One region of the Streptomyces sp. NPDC053542 genome, then DNA from elsewhere that is predicted to be linked to it. Evidence: riboswitches for the same ligand, from Rfam matches in the RefSeq annotation. Region 1 holds a riboswitch; the other holds the start of a gene.

Region 1 (3,069 bases):
GAGCACCGGACGGTGCTCGACCCGCCCCGCGTACGCGAGCGTGCCGCCCAGCCGTACGCCGAGCGCGCCCGCGAACGACGCCTCCACCGGGCCCGCGTTGGGGCTCGGGTGCTGCTTGCCGTCGGCCCGCCAGGCGCGCCACGCGCCGCGCGGGTCGGGCCCGGCGACGGTGGCCAGCAGGGCGGTCAGCCGCGCGCCGGGCCAGCCCGCCACGTCGTCCAGCCGGGCCGAGGCCCAGCCGTACCGGCGGTAGCGGTCCGACTTGTGACCCACCATCGCGTCCAGCGTGTTGACCGCGCGGAAGGCGACCAGCCCCGGTACGCCGCCCACGGCGCCCCAGACCAGCGCGCCCACGACCGCGTCGGAGGTGTTCTCGGCGACGGACTCCACGACCGCGCGGGCCATCTGCTGCCCGTCCAGCGCCTGCGGGTCGCGGCCGCACAGGTGCGGCAGCCGCTCGCGCGCCACGTCCAGGTCGCCGGCCTCCAGCGCGCCGCCGATGGCGCGCGCCTCCCGGCCCAGCGTCGTCCCGCCCAGCACGGCCCAGGTGGCGGCGGCGGTCAGCGCTACGTGTGCGGGGGCGCAGCGGCGTACGGCACGGGAGAGCAGGGCCGCGCCCACCGCGGCCCCGCCGGCGCACAGCGCGGTGTGCGCCGCTCCGTATCCACGGTGATCGCGCCACAGCCCGCGCTCCACGGCTCCCGCGGCCCGCCCGAAGGCGGCCACCGGGTGGCCGCGGCGGGGATCGCCCACGGCCAGGTCGCCGAGAAAGCCCAGAGCCGCGCCGCACGCATAGGTGGCGTGTTCGGCACGCATCGTCGGATCAGCCCGCCGTCGTGCCTCGGAGCGACGGCCGCACGCGGTCGCGTACCGGGCGAACAGCGGCGGAAGGCAGGGGTCTCGGCTCGGGGCCCGGCATGGCGTGTGTCCTCACTCAGGGTCCGCGCCCTGGCTCGACGTGACGGGCGACGAGAGTCTCCTGGCTCCCGGATCGGCGCTGTCCCCGGCCTTCCAGCCCGTGTCTGCGGCGGGCCGTGGCCTCTTCTGGAGGAGCGCTCCCCGGTGACAGTGGCGGGACCGCGCCGGATTCTCACCGGACTTCCTCATCTGTCGCCGAATGGCACCGGGCAGTCCACCACGTGCCGCGAATGCCCGTCAACTCACCCTTGACCTGCGACGCCGACGTATGGCAGGCCCTGTGGCCAAGGACACAGCGCGGACGACAGTTGACGACCTGTTGCCTGCCGTACCTCCGGCACGACACCATCGGGGCACCTATGGCAAAGGTGCCGCAGGAGGGGGACGGGATGACGGAGAGCCGGGAGCACCACGAGGTACGCATCAGAGTCACCGGGACCCACGACGGGGGCCAGGATCTGGAGGACCTCCAGCGCTGGCTCCAGCGAGAGTCCTGGCTGACGCCCGGCAACCACGACTGGCGCCGGGCGCCGGGGGCGGAGACCGCCCCGCGCACGGACGCGGACGCGGCGGGCCAGGGCCCCGAGATGGCCGTCGGTGTCGACGACCTCGTCCTGGTCCTCATCGGCGCGGTCGCGGCGCCGATGACCGAGCAGCTCCTCATCGCCCTGCGGGAGTGGCTCGCCCACCGCCGGGAGACCGCCGCCAGGGGCGAGACCCCGGGAGTGGACATCACCGACGCCTCCGGACACCGCCGCCTCGACGACCCCGATCCGCGCACCGAACGCGACGACCAGGGCGGCCGCGTCGGCACGGAGTAACCGGCGATGCCTCTCTACGACGCGCGGGGCAAGCGGAACCGCGCGCTGATCATCGGCGTCAGCCGGTACCAGGACCCCCGGCTGCACGACCTCGACGCCGTCTTCGCCAACCCCGACGAACTGGGCCGGGTGCTGTGCGCCCCGGCCACCGACCTCTTCCTGCCCCAGGAAGTGACACCGCTGCGCCCGGACACCCCCGAGGAGCTGACCGCCGCGCTGCGCACCGCGGCCCACGAGGCGCGCGGGCTGCTGCTCGTCTACTTCTCCGGGCACGGCCGGGTCCGGCGCGACGGCAGCGACCTGCATCTGCTGGTCGGCTCCTCGCGGGTGGCGCAGGACGAGCGCCGGGTGGCCTCGCACGAAGCGGTCTCGTGGGCCAAGGACGTGCTGCCGCGCCTGGAGCGGTCCCGGGCCGACCGCGTGGTCGTCGTGCTCGAATGCTGCTTCGCGGGCAACGCCGACGACAGCTTCCGCACCCACGAGAAGCCGGTCTCGCTGCTGATGGCCGCCCAGCCGAACCGCCGCATCTTCAGCGGCACCGAGCCCGGCGGCGGCACCGTCTTCACCCGCGCCGTGCTCGACATTCTCGAACACGGCATCGAGGGCAAGGAGTGCGTCACCTTCGAGGACCTCGCCGGTGAGCTGCGCCGGCGGCTCGCCGGGCACACCACCCCGCAGGGAGGCGCCTGGGTGCCGCGCGCCTCCAAGCAGAACACCGTCGACGACGTGGTGGTCTCCTTCGCCACCCGGGAGCTGCGGCCCGCCACGCCGTTCGCCGTCCGGGCCCGGCGCTGGTGGCGCTCCCGCCCGCGGCGCCGGTTACGCGTGCTGACCGCCGCCGCCGTCGCACTGGCCCTCGGCGCCACCGCCCTGGTCCTCGTCGACCGGCTGCGGCCGCCCGGGAGCTGCCCGCCCGCCCAGGAGCTGCGGCTGCTCACCGCCCCCGAGACCGAGCCGACGCTGCGCGCCGCCGCCCTCGCGTACGAGATGTCCGACCTCAACACCGAGCCCGTGCCCGGCGAGGACGACGTCCCCGACGGCTGCCGGCGCACCCAGATCACCGTCTACTCCGCCGCCAAGGACCAGGTCGCGCAGGGCTTCGCCGCGGCGGACCGCTGGCAGGGCGAGGCCGAGGGCGCCGACGAGGCCCCGCCCGGAGGCAGCGGCGGCGAGGCCACCGAGCCGCTCTACCGGCCGGGCCCCCAGCCCGACCTGTGGGTGCCCGAATCGACCGTCGACTACCTCCAGGTCCGCCAGGGCATGGCCGCGCACGCGCCCGCCACCCTGCACCGCACCGGCCCGGTCGCCTTCACCCCGCTCGTCGTGGGCG
Region 2 (3,069 bases), on a different contig from region 1:
AGCAGAAGGCCACCGAGGTCAATCAGGCCCTGGAAGACCTGCGCCGGCGCGGCAAGGTCGAGCCCGCAGAGGTACGGCCCGTTATCGCCCGCCTCGCAGGCTCGGCCCACTTCTCCGTAAGGGAGCTGTCCAGCTTGCGGGCAGACAAGACCGAAGGCAGTTCTTACGGCATCTGGATCGGCGACACCGCCTGCGTCACCGGCGCCGTCAACAAGGACCGCGTGTGGGCCGACGTCAACGGCCATTACCCCGAGAGCCGTTGCCTGCCCCCGGCGCCCACTCACTGAGACGCCTTCAGTGTGGTGAGGGGGCTCGTCGGCCTCCTCACCACACTGTGCCGCCGGTTTCAGGGTGCCGGTACAACTGATCGTTGTGCCGACCCGGCGTCAGCGCGTCGGTTCGGCGCGGTGTCGGGCATCAGTGCTCGCTCTGCCAGGTGGCCGAAGAGGAGGCCGAAGGTGGTCCACAGTGTGAGCTGGATCGCCAGTGCGGCCAGGCGGAATTTCCACATGAGGGTTGCGGAGAAGTCCGCGGGGACCTCGTTCACCGCGGGGAGGAACGCGTACGCGAGGCCGACCACGAAGGCGAAGGCCGCCGAAGCCGCCACGGTCGCGTACCAGTTGCCCAGCCGCGGGGCCAGACGCCGGCCCAGGATGACCGCGCCGACCGCGAGCAGCACGCTGAGCGCGATCATCAGGAAGTACAGGGCGGTGCGCCGGCCCAGTGTGTCCGGGTCGCTCGCGGCCGGCGGGTTGGCCGGGTACTTGAGGAACGGGATCAGGTACACGGCGAGGAAGGCGCCCAGCGAAAGGAGCGCCGCGGTGGCCCGGGGGCCGAAGCGGCCGATGCGGCCCCAGGCGACGCAGAACGCCAGGGCGGCGATGCCGCCGAGCGCTACGCCGTACACGAGGACGCCCGTCGCCAGTCCGCTGGTCGCCTGCATGGTGCGGCTGACCAGTTCCACGCCGTGTTCGTGGCTGTGTGCCTCCTCGTATGCGATGGCCGCATCGATCTCGGGTTCGCCGAGGAGATAGGCCATGACCAGTGCGAGAGCGCCGGCCGCGAGGCCGGCGATCATTCCGCGTACGAGCAGCGCCCGTACGGAGATGGGCTGCATGATGTGCTGCCTCCCGTGCTCAGTGGCAGGGGAAGCCGAGCAGATGCCGGCCGTCGTGGACCCATTCGTGCACGCCCTCGCCGGAGAAGACCGAGGTCACGCCCTGCTCGGTGCCGACGAAGTAGAGCAGGACGAGCATGAGGATGCCGAAGAAGAGGGCCCAAGGTGCGATGGCCTTGAGGGAGATGGGGGTGATCGCCGGCGTTGCGGCGGAGAGGGAAGTGGGCGCAGCGGACTGAGCCATGGCAGTACCTCCAAGGGAACACGCGTCCCGGTCTTGGTGCCTTACGACGGTGCGGGGTCTGACTTCCCCGTCAGCGCCCGGCCCTCGGCAGTGAGGGACGGGACGGAGTACACAGTGGCGCGGCCGTACCGGAGTCTCACCGGCTTCCGTCGCACCGTCGTCATGTCCATGCGACCGTAGCGCCTGCGGGTTCCCGTGGCTATGGCGCGCGGGTGGGGCCGATGTGCGCCCTCCGCGCGCCCAACCGCCTTGCGGGGGTTGGCGGATGGGACGATCAAGGCGGGAGGTCCGAGGATGACGGTGCGCGTGATGTTGGTCTCACCAGCGCTGGGGGAGGCGCAGCGGCAGGTGCGGTTCGACGGGGGAGAGTCCGTGGACGCGGGCGCTCTCCGGCAAACGCGTGCCGTGGCGGCGGCCGTGCGCGCGGAGGTCGTACGGGCGGACATAGTACGAACGGACACAGTACGGGCGGACGCCGCACCGGCAGCGACGCGGTGCTATTACGGCGCGTCGGCACGGTGCCGCGAGACCGCCGTCGCTCTCGGGCTGGAAGCGGCCCGGGCGCCGGAGCTGGGCGATCTCGATGTCGGTTCCTGGCGTGGGCGGACCCTGGACGAGGTCACCGAGGCGGAGCCGCGGGCCGTCGCCGACTGGCTCGCGGACCCCGCGTCCGCCCCGCACGGTGGGGAGTCCCTGCACGCCCTGATCGCCAGGGTGGGGGCCTGGCTGGACGGCCGCTCGGCGGAGACCGGACGGATCACGGCAGTCGTGGAGCCGGCCGTGATCCGTGCGGCATTGGTGCACGCCCTCGGCCTGCCCGCCGCCGTCTTCTGGCGGCTGGACGTCGCACCGCTCTCCGTCACCGAACTCTCGGGCCGAGCCGGGCGGTGGAACCTGCGGTGCGGGCGCCCCCTTGGTTCCGGCCTCTCAGAAGGGGCGCGGCGGCAGTAGTACGGCGAGTTCCTGGGCCGCTGTGGCCAGGGCGGGGCGCAGGGCCAGCAGGTCCTCCGTGGGCATGCGGAAGGCGGGGGCCGCGACGGAGAGGGCGGCGTGGGCGATGCCGTCCGGGGAGAGGATGGGGACGCCCAGCGCGCGGATGCCCGGCTCGTGTTCCTCGTCGGCGAGCGCGTGGCCTTCGGCGCGTACCTTCTCGATTTCGGAGCGGAACGCGGCACGGTCGGTGATCGAGTGGGGGCCCAGCTTGGTCAGTTCGACGCTTTCGGTGAGCGATTCGCGTACCTCGGCGGGTGCGAAGGCGATCAGTACCTTGCCCATCGAGGTGCAGTGCACCGGGCCGTGCTTGCCGGGCTCGCCGCGCACGCTCACCTGCTGCGGTCCCTCGACGTGATGGATGTAGAGCTGCTTGTCGCCGTCCAGTACCGACATCAGGACGGCTTCCCGGCAGGTCTCGGCGAGCCTGCGCATCACCGGCAGCGCGACGCCCGCGAAACCGTGCGAGTGCGAGACGCGCTGGCCGAGCTGGTACACCCGTAGCCCCAGTGTGTAGTGCTTGGTGCGGGCGTCGAACTCCACGAAGCTGTCCCGGGTCAGGGACTTCAGGAGCCGGTAGCACGTGCTGGTCGGGAAGCCGGAGGCGCGGGCGAGCTCGGAGAGGGTGACGCCGGCCGGGCGCTCGCCGAGCAGGGTGAGGACGTGCAGGGCCTTGCCGACCATGTCGGAGGCCGGGGTGCTGGTGGACATACGGGCA

The links. Region 1 has a riboswitch for cobalamin ahead of ACIGXO_RS30365 (cobalamin biosynthesis protein). Riboswitches for the same ligand answer to the same signal wherever they lie in the genome.
Region 2: it holds a riboswitch for cobalamin, as region 1 does, so the genes downstream of both, ACIGXO_RS02030 (CbtB-domain containing protein) here and ACIGXO_RS30365 (cobalamin biosynthesis protein) in region 1, are expected to answer to the same signal.

What each region holds. Positions count from the first base shown of each region.
Region 1 covers NZ_JBITXL010000012.1:261,574-264,642, forward strand. Annotated here, with positions in the region: gene ACIGXO_RS30365 (cobalamin biosynthesis protein) at 1-816, opposite strand, end outside; cobalamin riboswitch at 973-1,107, opposite strand; gene ACIGXO_RS30370 (hypothetical protein) at 1,308-1,739, shown strand; gene ACIGXO_RS30375 (caspase family protein) at 1,746-3,069, shown strand, end outside.
Region 2 covers NZ_JBITXL010000001.1:446,899-449,967, reverse strand. Annotated here, with positions in the region: gene ACIGXO_RS02040 (hypothetical protein) at 1-287, shown strand, start outside; gene ACIGXO_RS02035 (CbtA family protein) at 347-1,117, opposite strand; gene ACIGXO_RS02030 (CbtB-domain containing protein) at 1,137-1,361, opposite strand; cobalamin riboswitch at 1,392-1,535, opposite strand; gene ACIGXO_RS02025 (histidine phosphatase family protein) at 1,656-2,312, shown strand; gene ACIGXO_RS02020 (IclR family transcriptional regulator) at 2,289-3,062, opposite strand.